Regions from separate parts of the Nonomuraea sp. N2-4H genome, predicted to be linked through region 2. Evidence: riboswitches for the same ligand, from Rfam matches in the RefSeq annotation. Region 2 holds a riboswitch; each other region holds the start of a gene.
What was found. A riboswitch is a leader RNA that binds a small molecule or an ion and turns the genes downstream of it on or off. The one in region 2 is predicted to bind cyclic di-AMP.
Positions count from the first base shown of each region.

Region 1: it holds a riboswitch for cyclic di-AMP, as region 2 does, so the genes downstream of both, WBK31_RS37280 (C40 family peptidase) here and WBK31_RS20565 (CHAP domain-containing protein) in region 2, are expected to answer to the same signal.
Region 3: it holds a riboswitch for cyclic di-AMP, as region 2 does, so the genes downstream of both, WBK31_RS01010 (C40 family peptidase) here and WBK31_RS20565 (CHAP domain-containing protein) in region 2, are expected to answer to the same signal.

Region 1 covers NZ_CP147987.1:8,045,207-8,049,927, forward strand. Annotated here, with positions in the region: gene WBK31_RS37275 (LuxR C-terminal-related transcriptional regulator) at 292-504, shown strand; gene WBK31_RS37280 (C40 family peptidase) at 562-1,491, opposite strand; cyclic di-AMP (ydaO/yuaA leader) riboswitch at 1,614-1,761, opposite strand; gene WBK31_RS37285 (amino-acid N-acetyltransferase) at 2,039-2,608, shown strand; gene WBK31_RS37290 (RDD family protein) at 2,694-4,088, shown strand; gene WBK31_RS37295 (RDD family protein) at 4,212-4,523, shown strand; gene WBK31_RS37300 (hypothetical protein) at 4,559-4,696, shown strand.
Region 2 covers NZ_CP147987.1:4,451,654-4,456,374, reverse strand. Annotated here, with positions in the region: gene WBK31_RS20575 (hypothetical protein) at 1-518, opposite strand, end outside; gene WBK31_RS20570 (hypothetical protein) at 632-1,066, shown strand; gene WBK31_RS20565 (CHAP domain-containing protein) at 1,220-1,918, opposite strand; cyclic di-AMP (ydaO/yuaA leader) riboswitch at 1,931-2,067, opposite strand; gene WBK31_RS20560 (Gfo/Idh/MocA family protein) at 2,185-3,138, opposite strand; gene WBK31_RS20555 (aldo/keto reductase) at 3,228-4,049, opposite strand; gene WBK31_RS20550 (hypothetical protein) at 4,143-4,721, shown strand, end outside.
Region 3 covers NZ_CP147987.1:223,708-228,428, reverse strand. Annotated here, with positions in the region: gene WBK31_RS01025 (aldo/keto reductase) at 1-189, shown strand, start outside; gene WBK31_RS01020 (branched-chain amino acid aminotransferase) at 273-1,370, opposite strand; gene WBK31_RS01015 (3-isopropylmalate dehydrogenase) at 1,492-2,661, opposite strand; cyclic di-AMP (ydaO/yuaA leader) riboswitch at 2,761-2,902, shown strand; gene WBK31_RS01010 (C40 family peptidase) at 3,116-3,520, shown strand; gene serA (phosphoglycerate dehydrogenase) at 4,189-4,721, opposite strand, start outside.

The DNA of each region.
Region 1 (4,721 bases), 3.6 Mb from region 2:
GTACGGATCACGCTGATATTCACCATCGAACGGATCGATTCCCGAAGATCGACGGCCGCCTGAGCCGTTGTTTCCCGAAGGGGGTGAGGCTCGCGAGACCGCTCAGGAGACACCGATCTGTAGCGCTTTATCGTCAGGGCGTCACATATTTCGGATCATGTCAATAGTGCTGGTCAAGTATGGAAGACGTCATTGCTTGACGACCTTTCCGAGATGCGTTTACGGTCTGCGAGGAGCAACCTGGGTCCGGTCGAGAGGCCCACGTTCTGCGCTGTTGGGGGAGGGCTCCCGATGGAAGTGCTCACTGAGGATGTTCAACTCAGCCACGCCGATCTCGCGTTGCTGGCGGAGCTGGCCAAAGGGGTCACGGTCGACAGGGTCGGCAGGCGGCTGGACATCAGCGGCCGCACCGTACGACGGCGGCTGCGGGTCATCTGCGACCGCATCGGCGTCGCCACGGCGATCGAGGCCGTGGCCTGGGCGGCCCGCCGCCAGCTGATCTAGCCGCGCCGATCAAGCCCGGCGGTCAGGGCCGGGCGACGGGCGCTCATTGGCGGCGGATCAGTCGGCGATGCGGACCGCGCCGGCGTAGGGCCTGTTCGCGATGGAGGCGATACGGACGACGTCGCCGGTGCGCGGGGCGTGGATCATCATGCCGCCGCCGAGGTAGATGCCCACGTGGTGCAGGTCGCTGTAGAAGAACACGAGGTCGCCGGCCCGCAGCTCAGAGCGGTCGATGTGCCGTCCGGCCGTCCACTGGCTGCCGGTGTAGTGCGGCAGCGAGATGCCGACCTGCTGGTAGGCCGCCATGACCAGGCCGCTGCAGTCATAGGAGTTGGGGCCGTCGGCGCCCCAGACGTACGGCTTGAGCTGCTGCGTCAGCGCCCACCTCGCGGCCTGGGCGGCCTTGCCGCTGCCCGGGATGGGCAGGTCGACGCGCTGGGCACGGGTGCCGGGCAGGCCCGCCTCGCCGAGCGCCCGGCGGAAGAGGTTGCTCTCGACCTTGGCGACCAGCTTGGTGATCTTGTCGCGCTTGGCGCCGAGGTCGGAGATCAGCTTCTGGACCTCGTCGATGCGGGTCTTGGCGCTCGCCCTGGCGCGCTCCGCGGCCTGCCGGGCCCTGGTGACCTGGTTGACGGCCTCGCCCTGCTGCTGCTCCAGCACGTACGTGGTGGCGGCGCGGTCGAGGAACGTGTCGGGGTCGTCGGAGGTGGCGAAGGCCAGGATGCGGCTGAGCCCGCCGGTGATGTAGGCGTTCTCGGCCAAGGCGGCCGCTTTGGCGCGCTTGGCGGCGAGATCGGCCTCACTGGCGGCCAGGGTCTTCTTCGCGGCCTCAGCGGCCCTCTTGGCGCTCTTGAGCTTCTCCCGCTGGCCGTTGTACTGCTCGGTCAGCTGCTCGATCTCGGTGTGCATCTTCTCGACCTGCTTGGCCAGGTCTTGAAGCGAGGGCTTGGGGTCGGCGGATGCCGAGCCGACGGGGGTCGCGGCCATGAACGCCGCGAGTGTGACACTTATTACACCGAGCAGGCGGGACCGCCGTGCGGCGCGTTTCGGAGGGCGGGCGTGCTTGCCCGCCGTCGTCCTCTCACGCTCGCGCGTACGCTTCACCAACCAGCTCCTTCCATCGGCGCCTGCCGGGTTAGCTGACGGGTTCGGGCCGGAGCAGCCCTACCGGTGGTGCGGATTCACCCCGGGTGGCGTTGGGGGCGCCACCGGCGGTTCCCCGGCTCCTCCCTGCGGAGGATTAGGCGTGTCGCCCGCGCGCGACACGCGGGGAACATCGTCGCTGGACACTAATGCACTCCGGGTTCGTGCTCAACCAGAACTGCCGACTCTGTTGAGGTTTCACAACCGAAGGGTCACAAGGTGATCTCGTGCCTGGCCGTACAGAACCGGTTTTATGCCGGATTTGGCGCAACTTCGGATGGGCTGCACGCCTGCTCGGAGCGCGTGCTCGGATGAGCACGAGTTGTTACAGCATGGGGCGAGACGTGGGAGTTACGGCCGAGCCGTAATGACATCTGTACCCTGGAGGGCCATGGAGCAGGTGGCCGAACTGACAGCAGCCGAGACCGCGGTGGTGGTCCGGCGTGCCCGCACACCCGATGTGCGGGCCATCAGGAGGCTTGTGGACACCTACGCGGGAGCGGGCCCGCGGCTCCTGAAGAAGGCCACCGTCACCCTGTACGAGGACGTACAGGAGTTCTGGGTGGCCGAACGGGGCGGGCAGGTCGTCGGCTGCGGCGCGCTCCACGTGCTCTGGGAGGACCTCGCCGAGGTCCGGACGGTGGCCGTGGATCCGGAGTGCCGGGGCATGGGCGTCGGCCGTCGGATCGTCTCGGCGCTCATACAGCAGGCGAAGGATCTGGGTCTGAGGCGTGTATTCTGTCTGACTTTTGAGGTCGACTTCTTCGCCCGGCTCGGCTTTCGCCAGATTCAGGGCACGCCGGTCTCACCCGAGGTGTACGCCGAACTGCTGGCCTCGTACGACGAGGGTGTGGCGGAGTTTCTCGATCTCGAACACGTCAAACCGAACACCCTGGGCAACACCCGCATGCTGCTCCATCTGACATCGGGTGACGCGGACCCTGACCATACGGAAAGGTGATTGTTGATACCTATGTCGATACGTTGGGCAGCACAGGCATGTGTCCTGACACGTGCCACATGCGCACTTGAAGCGAGGTGACACGGTGAGCACCGGACAGCCGCCGTATCCACAGGACGAATCCGGCGAGAATTCTGCACCCGGCACCCCTTACGGGCCGCAGAACGCGGGCCGCCACCCCGGCGCGCCCGACCCGGACGCGACTGTGGTCGGCTACCGGGCGGACGACGCCTACGGGCAGCAGCCCCAGTACGGACAACAGCAGTACGGCTATGGCCAGCAGCAGCCGTCCCAGCCGGGATACGGCCAGCAGCAGCCCCCCTATGGCCAGCAGCAACCCCCTTACGGCCAGCCGGGCTACGGCCAGCAGCCGCAGCCGGGCTACGGCCAGCAGGGCTACCCCCAGCAGGGCTACGACCCCCAGCAGCAGGCTTACGGGCAGCAGCCGCAGTCCCAGCCCGGCTACGGCCAGCAGGCCCCCTCCGGCCAGCAGGGCTACGACCAGCAGGCGCCGTACGGGCAGCAGCCCCAGTCGCAGCCGGGCTACGGCCAGCAGGGCTACGACGCCCAGCAGCAGTACGGCCAGCAGGGCTACGGCCAGCAGCCGCAGTCCCAGCCCGGCTATGGACAGCAGCCCCCGTCTCAGCCCGGGTACGGTCAGCAGCCGCAGTCCCAGCCTGGTTACGGTCAGGGCTACGACGCCCAGCAGCAGTACGGGCAGCAGCCCCAGTCGCAGCCCGGCTACGGTCAGCAGGGCTACGACGCTCAGCAGCAGTACGGGCAGCAGGGCTACGGGCAGCAGCAGCCGTCCCAGCCGGGCTACGCGCAGCCCGGGTACGGTCAGCAGGGCTACGACGCTCAGCAGCAGTACGGGCAGCAGGGCTACGGCCAGCCGCAGCCGTACGGGCAGCAGGGCTACGGGCAGCCCGGTTACGGTCAGCCCTACCGCCAGCCGATCGGGGTGCAGCCTCCGGGCGCGCCGGCGCCGCTGGCGGAGTGGTGGCAGCGACTGCTCGCCAGGCTCATCGACGGTGTGGTCTTCGGTGTCGTGATCGTCGTGGTGTCGCTGCTGCTGACGCCGCTGTATCCCTCGTACAGCTCGATCACGGGCGTCGCGAGCGGGCTGGCCTCGGCGCTGCTGTACACGGTGGTCTCCGCGGTCCTCATCACCTTGATCTACACCCTGTACGACTTCCAGCTGACCAGGATGAAGGGTCAGACGCTCGGCAAGATGGCGCTCGGCATCAAGGTCGTCCAGGTCGGCGGGCAGCTCCAGCCCGACGGCGTGCCGACCGGCCCCGCGCTCAAGCGCTCGGCGATGACGGTGGGCGGCTACATCTTCTACTGGGTGCCCTTCGTCGGATGGCTGATCACGCTGGTCGCCTACGGGCTCAACGGCGCGTCCCAGCTCTGGGACAAGCCGCTGCAGCAGACGTTCGCCGACAAGTTCGCCAAGACCGTGGTCGTCAAGGTCAGGTAGACCCCTCAGAAGTCCTCACAGGCGTCACAAGGGCCGGCTCGCGCCGGCCCTTGTGTTATGTCCGCAGACCCCGGAGAAAATGGTGAGGGCCCCCGTGCTCCGCGAAGACGTGAGGTGGGAGATATGGCCGGGACACCGCAGGTACCGGACGCACCTCCCGCTGAATGGTGGGAACGCCTGGCCGCCCGGCTCATTGAAGCGCTCGTCTTCGGGGTCTTCTATTACATTCTGTTCATTGCGCTGTGGGCCATCTTGCGGACTGTCGGGATGTCGGAGATGTTCAGCAGCAGGCTGCCCGGAGTGGCAGGCTGGGCGGTGGCCGGGCTGGGTTATGCCGCTTACGACTGGTGGGCCCATTCACGGCGCGGGCGTACGTTCGGCAAGGCGATCATGCGCATTCGCCTGGAGCCGGCCGGCCGGCCCGTAAGCTGCTGAAACGGTCGCTGGTCTATCCCGCCCCGCTGATGCTCATGGGCATTCCCGTGGTCAATCTGCTGACCGGAATGCTGCTCTTCGGCGTGGGGCTGCTCATCCTCATGGACAAGCCGCTGGAGCGGGGCCCGCACGACAGAGCTGCTGGAACGCGGGTAGTAAAAGATCTTCGCTGAGCCTTGTGTACCAGGGGCGATGTCT
Region 2 (4,721 bases):
GAGAGGTCCCGCAGCGCCTCGCGGGCGTTGTGACCCGCACCGGCGGAGACCTCCCTGCCGTCGCGGTCGCGGGCGACGGCCAGCACCAGCCCTTCGGCCGGGTTGTGGGTGAGCGTGATCGTGTGGCCGCCGACCAGCAGCGCGTCGGCGGCGGACGGGCGTTCGGGGCCCTCCTTGCCGAGCAGGACGTGCGCGCCGACCAGGCCGGCGACGGGCTTGCGGTGCCGTCCGAGCACCACCGGCTCGCTGTACGGGTCGGCGACCTGGCGGACGAGGTCGCCCAGCTTGGACCGCGCGGTGGACAGCCCCACGAGCGGCAGGCCGGTCAGCACCCCGCCCACCTTGGACAGCGGCACGAGCGCGGCCCACTCGCAGCGCTCGCGGATGATCATGACGGTCCGGCCGCTCTTCGCCTCCTCGATGAGCCCGCCCCAGCGGGTGCGGGCGTCCTCGACCGTGATGGGCACTCCCAGCATCGACACCAGCTCGTCGTACGACGGCCGCTCACCATGGATCACCGAAGCATCGTAAGCTCAGGTGATGTCCAATGTGATCACATCGGATTGACCGGCCCAACCGTGCCGGGTCGCCGACCCGGGTGGGGCAAACCAATGTGATCACATTAGATTGATTGCGGGAGAGCAGGGACCTGTACTTCGCGGTGTGGGCGCTCGCCCTGGTGGCCGAGCACGCCGTGCGGATCGGGCTGGGCGTGGCGCTGCTCGCCGCCGTGCATCCGCTGCTTCCGCTGCTGCTCGGAGCGGCCGTGCTGCCCTCGCTGCTGGTACGCGGCTACGCCGCCGCACGCATCGACGCCGCCACTGAGCAGACCGCCGAGACCGCCCGCCTGGAGCTGAGCCTGTCGGAGACGGCCACGTCCGCGGTCGCCGACCGCCGCGCTGGACGCCCCGTCCGGGAGCGCGGTCTTCGCCCGGTACGCCGAGGCGGCGAAGTGCCATCCAGGAGCCGTCACGCTGCTGATCACCCACCGCTTCCCGACGGTGCGGATGGCGGACCTCATCGTCGTACTCGACGGCGGCCGGATCGTGCAGTGCGGCACGCATGACGACCTCGTCGCGGTCCCGGGGCTCTACGCCGAGCTTGACGCCGTCCAGCGCCGGGCGTTCGAGAGCCCTGCATGACGAAACGCGCACCCCGGTGATGGGGCACGCGTTCTGCCGTCACGAAGAAGGTGGGAGCACCCGCCGGTGGGAGTGCGTCAGGAGGCGTACTCGGGGTAGCCGTAGCCGACGACCTGCGACTTGGGCCGGACCCGCTCCTCGACCTTGCCGTTGCCGGTGTTGCCCTCGATGGTGGTGATGGTGCCGTCGCGGTTGTCCTTGACGACGAAGCCGACGTGCTGGATGTCCTTCAGCGCCTTGCCGCCCTTCCAGGAGAAGAACACCACGGCGCCGGGCTTGGCCTCGTGGCCGAAGCGCTTGTTGGCGGCGAACCACTTGGCGTGGGCGACGGTCCAGGCGTCCCAGCCGACCTGCGGGCGGGCGCCGGTCTTCTCGCCGACCCAGGAGACGAACATCGAGCACCAGGCGGCGTTCAGGTAAGCGGTACGGCTGCCGCCGTCGCGGGCGACGGTCTCGGCCGCGCGCTGGGAGTTGGCGTACCACTGCTGGTACGGGGTGCCGCCGCCCTTGGCGTTCTCGGAGGTGCCGATCTGCGACCTGGCGACCGCGAGCACCTGGTCGGCGGTGACGTTGATCTTCGTCTCGTCCCGCTCGCCCGCCTTGTGGGCGGAGCGGGCGGTGTCCGGGTGCTTCGCGGCGGTGGCCGCGGCGACGGCGATCGAGGTGTCGGCGTGGGCCGCGGTGGGGACGCCGAGGGCCGAGGCCAGGACGCCGGCGCCGAGCACGGCGCGGGCAATGGTGTTCTTCGAGACAGCGGTAAGACGGTGCTTGGCCATCGAGGGGATTACTCCTTGCTTCCATGCCGCTTACCGGGTTAGCTGACGGGTTCGGGCGTGGAAGCTGCCCTACGGCACCGAAGTGCCGATTCACCCCAAAGGACGTGGGTCCCCGGTTCCGCACGTGGCGGATTCAGCGGTCACAGGACAAACCTGTGATCTTTCGTGCGATGGTCTGACATAGCCGGACAAACCGGACGTATGCCTTAAGATGCCCCATAAGGTAATACACGAGGCAAGAGGATTACAAATCCATAAAAGTAAAGTCAGCCGAGCTGACTGCGAGCCTCGGCCAGAAGCCCCATCATGGCAAGGGATTCGTCAAGAGGCATGATCGAGGATTCGGTCCTGCCTTCGGCCGTGGCGGCGCGGACTTCGCGGAGCTCTCCGGCGTAACCGTTGTCCGCCGGATTGAGCACGTGCTCCTCCGGCTCCATCGACGGCCCGGAGAGCACGATCCGCTGCGGTGCCCAGAACGGCGCCTGGATGTCCGCGCGCATCTGAGTACCCACAACGCTGGCCTGGTTCGGGTAATTCCCGAGCAATGAGGTCGCCACGAGAGCGTGCTTGCCGCCGGGGTAGAGCAAGACGCCGGCCGCCTCCGCGTCAACGCCGTTCGGGGCGAGCTTACCGGTGACGTGCAGGCCGGTGGGCATGCCGAGCAGGAGCTGGGCCAGCCCGAACGGGTAGATCCCCAGATCGAGCAGGGCTCCGCCGCCCAGCTCCGGCGCCCACAGCCGGTGTGCGGGGTCGTACGGGTGGGCGAAGCCGAAGCTGGCCTGCACCGACCGGATCTCGCCGAAGCGCGGGTCGTCCTTGATCAGCTGGATGAGCGGGTTGAAGCGCATCCACATCGCTTCCATCAGGAAGACCCCCGCCTCGCGGGCCAGGCGCACCATCTTCTCGGCGTCGTCCACGGTCGCGGCCAGCGGTTTCTCGCACAGCACCGCCTTGCCCGCCGCGATGGCGGCCTCGGCCACCCGCAGGTGCTGGGCGTGCGGGGTGGCGACGTAGACGGCGTCCACCGCCGGGTCCGCGCACAGCTGTTCGTAGGAGCCGTACGCCGACTCGGCGCCCAGCTCCGCCGCCAGGGCCTGCGCCCTGTCCAGGCTTCTCGATCCGACGGCGGCCACCCGCATGCCGGGTTCCGCCACGATCACCTTGCCCACGGTACGGGCGATGCCGCCGGTGGCGGCTATTCCCCAAGTGAAATCTCGCACGCCGGCGATCGTATACGGAAGGTAAAAACGCTTAAATGGCGGGTGGTGCCGGAAATATCAGAAATGTCCGGCAGTCACATCCGTCACATTCACACCCCGTGGAATGTGCCGGGGTCGGGCCCGAGTCGCTGCCCCCTGCTCATCGCACTGATGGCCGCGAGGTCCTCGTCGTCGAGGAAGAAGCCGAAGACGTCGATGTTCTCGGCGATCCTGGCCGGCGTGATCGACTTCGGGATCACCACGTTGCCGATCTGGAGGTGCCAGCGCAGCACGATCTGCGCGGGCGTCTTACAGTGCTTGTCGGCCAGCACCCGCAGCGCCGGGTCGTCGAGCAGCCCCCTGCCCTGGCCGAGCGGGCTCCACGCCTCGGTGAGTATGCCGTTGGCCTCGTGGAACTCCCGCATCTGGCGCTGCTGGAAGTACGGGTGAAGCTCGATCTGGTTGATCGAGGGGACGATGTCGGCCTCGTTCATGAGCCGGGTGAGCGTCTCGACCGTGAAGTTGGACACGCCGATGGCCTTGGCCCGGCCGTCCCGGTAGATCCTCTCCATGGCCTTCCACGCCTGCACGTACTTGTCGTGCTGGGGCATCGGCCAGTGAATGAGGTAAAGGTCGACGTAGTCGAGGCCGAGCCGGGCCAGCGACTCCTCGAAGGCGGCCTCGGCGCGGTGGTGCTGGCCGTTGGCCAGCTTCGTGGTCACGAACACCTTCTCGCGGGGCAGCCCGCTGGCGCGCACCGCGCGTCCCACGCCCTCCTCGTTGCCGTAGGCGGCGGCGGTGTCGATGTGCCGGTAGCCGGCCTTGAGCGCGGTCAGGACCGCCTGCTCGGCCTCTTCGGCCGGTACCTGCCAGACGCCGTACCCGAGCTGCGGGATCTGCACGCCGTCCGTGTTGAGCATGAGCGAGTTCATACCCTCCATTGTTCACGTCGCGTTTCTGGCGGCTTAAGGCGGTGGGGCTAGCTTGAAGCGGTCGTGAACGGCCCATCACCCGGGAGGGCAGGAGTGGTCGAACAGGCGTCGGCCTGGGTGGAGTCCCCGCTCCAGATGCTGTGCGCCGTCGAGGCCCACCATGCCGGGCTGCTCGGCCCGGCCACCGCCATCGTGCCGCGCGCCGGCCTGCGCCCGCTCAAGGCGACCAGGCGCGAGCTGCGCTCCATGGCGCTGCCCGAGGGCCTGGAGCTGGCCGAGCCGCGTGAGCGCATGCCGCGCCACGTGCAGGCCGTGGGCGACGCCTTCTCCGGCAAGGTGCAGCTGCGCTGGCTGCTGTCCAGACCGGGCCGCGTCGTGGTGGTCGACGACGGGCTGGCCACGCTGCGGCTGCTCGAACTGCTCGCCGGAGGCCCGTTCCGGCCGCTGCTGCGCGCCCGCGCAGCGCCGGGGCCGCTGCGCAGGGCACTCGGCCTGGCCGCGGCCGTCCGGCTGCGCCTCAGCGACGTGTCGATCTTCACAGCGCTGCCCGTGGACGACGCGCTCGCCGAGGCCGTACGCCGCGCCGGCGTGCACCTCGTACACCACGAGTTCGCCTGGCTGCGCGCCCAGCCGCCGAGCGCCGAGTGCCCGGCCGAGCGTACGGTGGTGCTC
Region 3 (4,721 bases), 4.2 Mb from region 2:
TGGCTCGTGCGCCGCGGGACCGTGCCGATCCCGGGGACCCGCCGGGCGGAGAACGCGCGGTCCAACGCCGCGGCCGCCGACGTCTTCCTCGATGAGGAGACGGTGCGGCGGCTCGAGGCGCTGGTGCCGCCGGGCGCGGTGGCCGGTGAGCGGGGGAACGCCGCCTACCTGGCCAACCTCGGCACCTGACGCCGCACGCGGAGACGTCGCCCTGGCCGGCCCCGCCACCTCGCCGGGCTCGGTGCTCGCCGGCCGCGCCGGCCGCCGGGGGTTCAGGCGATCTTGTGGATCCAGTTGTGGGTGTCGGGGCGGGCGCCGTACTGGATGCCGACCAGCTCCTCGCGCACCCGCATGGTGATCGGGCCAGGGGTGCCGTCGCCGACCGTCCAGGAGCGGTCGGCGCCCTTGACCGAGCCGACCGGCGTCACCACGGCCGCGGTGCCGCAGGCGAACACCTCGGTCAGCTCGCCGCTCTCGCAGCCGGCCTGCCACTCGTCCACGCTGATCAGCCGCTCCTCGGTCTCCAGGCCGAGGTCGCCGGCGAGCTGGAGGATCGAGTCACGGGTGATGCCGGGCAGCAGCGTGCCGGTGAGCGCGGGGGTGACGAGCTTGCCGCCGATGACGAAGAACAGGTTCATCCCGCCCATCTCCTCGACGTAGCGGTGCTCGTGCGCGTCGAGCCAGACGACCTGGTCGCAGCCGTTCTCGACGGCCTGCCGCTGCGCCACGAAGGCCGCGGCGTAGTTGCCGCCGCACTTGGCGAAGCCGGTGCCGCCGGGCGCGGCCCTGGTGTACTCGGTGGACAGCCAGACGGAGACGGGCTTGATGCCGCCGGTGAAGTAGGAGGCCGCGGGCGAGGCGATGACCATGTACCGGTAGGTCTTCGACGGCCAGTTGACGCCCAGCCCGACCTGCGTGGCGATCATGAAGGGGCGCAGGTAGAGGCTGTGCCCCTCGGTGGTGGGCACCCACTCTTTGTCGGTGTCGACGAGCAGCTCGAGCGACTCGACGAACGTCTCCTCCGGCAGCTCGGGCATGGCCATGCGCTGGGCCGAGCGGTTGAAGCGGCGGGCGTTGGCGTACGGGCGGAACATCACGATCGAGCCGCCCGCCTGCCGGTACGCCTTGAGGCCCTCGAACAGTTCCTGGGCGTAGTGGAAGACCGCAGTGGCGGGGTCGAGGGTGAGCGGCCCGTACGGCGTGAGCCGCGCGTCGTGCCAGCCCCGGCCCTCGGTGTAGTCGATCGAGACCATGTGATCGGTGAAGATCTGCCCGAAACCCGGGTTCGCCAGTACCTGCTCCCGCTCGGCCGCGGTGCGAGCGTGGTCGGATAGCTGCACGTCGAAGCTGAGCTTCTGAGCGACGGTCATGACGACGATCCTTCTCTCTGCGATCTACCGAAATCTAACGGAACTGCCCGCCGGCTGCGGTTCTGCGCGGCCGCCGCAGGGCGGCCGTGCCGGAAGGCAGTCCGTCCTTCCTATTGTCTCGCTATATGGGATGGCAAGGGGTCAATGGTGCATTAAGCGCACTTCCCCCTGGTGCTGGGGACACCAAAAAGCGCCCGGCAGTCCTCCTAGGGCCGCCGGGCGCTCGTGAATCGGCTAGGCGACCCTCGCCGGCTACTCGCGCGGTGATGTCGTCGCCGATCTGCTGCGTGCTGCGCGGGGCGGCACCCTCAGCACGCGCCGCGATGTCGGCGGCGACGGCCTGCTCCACCTTGGCCGCCTCGGCGCTCAGGCCGAGGTGGTCGAGGAGCATGGCGACGGACAGGATGGTCGCGGTCGGGTCGGCCTTGCCCTGGCCGGCGATGTCGGGCGCACTGCCGTGGACGGGCTCGAACATGCTGGGCGCGGCGCCGGTGGGGTTGATGTTGCCGCTGGCGGCCAGGCCGATGCCGCCCGCGATGGCGGCGCCGAGGTCGGTGATGATGTCGCCGAAGAGGTTGTCGGTGACCACCACGTCGAAGCGCTCGGGCTGGGTGACGAAGAACATCGAGGCGGCGTCGATGTGGGAGTAGTCGACGCTGACCTCGGGGTATTCGGCGGCCACGCGGTTGACCGTACGCTGCCACAGGTCGCCCGCGTAGGTGAGGACGTTCGTCTTGTGGACGAGCGTGAGCTTCTTGCGGGGGCGCGACTGCGCCTTGTCGAAGGCGTAGCGCACCACGCGCTCGACGCCGTAGGCGGTGTTGAGCGACTCCTGGGTGGCGATCTCGTGCGGGGTGCCGCGCCGCATGGCGCCGCCGGTGCCGGCGTAGAGGCCCTCGGTGCCCTCGCGGACGACGATCATGTCGATGTTCTCGGGCGGCGTGTCGGCCAGCGGGGTGCGCACACCGGGGAACAGCTTGACCGGACGCAGGTTGACGTAGTGGTCGAACTCGAACCGCAGCCGAAGCAGCAGGTCGCGCTCCAGGATGCCGGGCGGCACGCTGGGGTCACCGACGGCGCCGAGCAGGATGGCGTCGTAGCCGCGCAGCTCCTGGAGCACCGAGTCGGGCAACGTCTCGCCGGTGCGGTGATAGCGTGCGGCGCCCAGGTCATAGTGGGTGGGCTCGATCTTCGTGCCCACCGCCTCCAGGACCTTGAGTCCTTCTGCGACGACCTCGGTGCCGATGCCGTCACCGGGGATGACAGCCAAGCGGATGTTACGCGACTCCATGGGCGGTACCTTACCGGCTCGTCTCGACTGACGAACACATCATCTCACTGTCCGGACGTCCGATTTTAGACGTATTGCGACCTTTTGACCGTTTCGTTAGAGTCCGTCAGGCCTAATCCACGCAGCAGCTGCGTGGAGCCGGGGACCCAACCTCCCCCAGGGGCGAATCGGCGCGCGCCGTAGGGCTGTCTTCCAGGCCCGAGCCCGTCAGCTAACCCGGTCGGCCGCATGGAAGGACAGACCCCTGTCTCGCATCGCCATCGCCCTGGCAGGCGTCGCCGCCGGGCTCATCGCACTCCCCTCTCCGGCCTTCGCCGACCCCGGCGAGAGCCGCGACCCCGCCGGCCCGGACACGAGCCCGGCCGGCTCGATCACCCTCACCGGTCCTCAGGTCAAGCGCATCCTGGAGAAGCGCCGGCCCAGGCCCGCCTGGAAGGTCGCGCTCAAGTTCGCCATGCGCCAGCGCGGCACCCCGTACGTGTGGGGCGGCACCGGCAACGGCGGCTACGACTGCTCCGGGCTGATGCTCAGGGCGTACAGGAAGGCGGGGATCCACCTGCCGCGTACCGCCGCCGAGCAGTACCACGCGTTCTCAAGAAAGATCGGATGGAACCAGCTCAAGCCCGGTGACCTGGTCTTCTTCAGCGGCCTCGGTCACGTGGGCATGATCTCCAAGCCCGGATACATGGTGCACGCGCCACGTTCAGGCGACGTGGTGAAGGAGGAGAAGCTCTCCGAGTGGCGCCGTCAGGCGTTCGTCGGCGCGGTCAGACCGGATCCCAAGGGCGTCCGCCAGTGGGCCAAGGTGCTCGAACGGCGCAAGGAACCCGCACCGCCGATGCTCACCGCCACCCTCTGAACCTCACCCCTGCGACCACCGGACCACACCCATGAACTCCGGCCGCACTCCGGCGACGACCGGCCCCGTGCGACCAGCGCGGGGCCGCTCGTACTCACCTGCTCTGGGGGGCTCCGCCGTTGTCGCGCCGGTCCAGGGCCATCTGGACGGCCTCGGTGGCCTCGTCCTCGTGGTCCTCGGCACGGTTGTAGGCATACATCTCGTACATGTGACTCATCTCGCTTCGCGGACGCGTTCCTGAAAGAGAGGGGGAAGCCGGGCTCCGGTCGCGAGCCCGATCGGGCCTGATCTCGTGGTCCGGGTTGCGGACCGGGCGAAGGGACTTAACGGCCGACACATGCGCCGCTCACCGCGGCGGGTATGTCGACCTGCCCTAACAGGCCCCGCCGCGGCAGGTAATGAGTACGAGAACCTGGCGCATCACCGGCTACGGTACCCGAGGATGAAGCTTGGATGTCCTACTATCTCGCATCCTGAGACAGAAAAGGGCCGCCGCCCGAAACGGGTGACGGCCCTTCGCAGGTCAAAGGGGTATTGACCCAGCCGGCCGGCCGAAAGGCGCGGCCCTCCGGATCAACCGGGGGCCCGCCCCGTCCGCCCGGCCGGGCTCAGGCTCAGTCCTCCGGATCAACCGGGGGCCCGGCCCATCCGCCCGGCCGGGCTCAGGCTCAGTCCTCCAGGTCGACCGAGCGGCCGCTCTCGGCGCCGATCTCGGCGCCGATCTGCTCGACCACGTCGGCCGGGATCGCCGAGTCGACGGTCAGCGCGATGAGCGCCTTGCCGCCCTTGACGTCGCGGGCCACCTGCATCGAGGCGATGTTGATGCCGTGCTCGCCGAGCAGCCGGCCGACCACGCCGACGATGCCGGGGCGGTCGGTGTAGGTGAAGAAGCACAGGTGGGCCGTCGGCTCGATCTCCATCTCGTAGCCGTTGACCTCGACGATCTTGGTGATCTGGCGCGGCCCGGACAGCGTGCCCGAGACCGAGACCGTGCGGCCGTCGGCCAGCACGCCGCGCACGGTGACGACGTTGCGCCAGTCGGGGCTCTCGGAGCTGGTGACCAGCTCGACGTTGATGCCGCGGTCCTTGGCCAGCAGCGGCGCGTTGACGTAGGTGACCTGCTCCTCCACCACGTCGGTGAAGACGCCCTTGAGCGCGGCCAGCTCGATCACCCGGACGTCCTGGGAGGCGATCTCGCCGC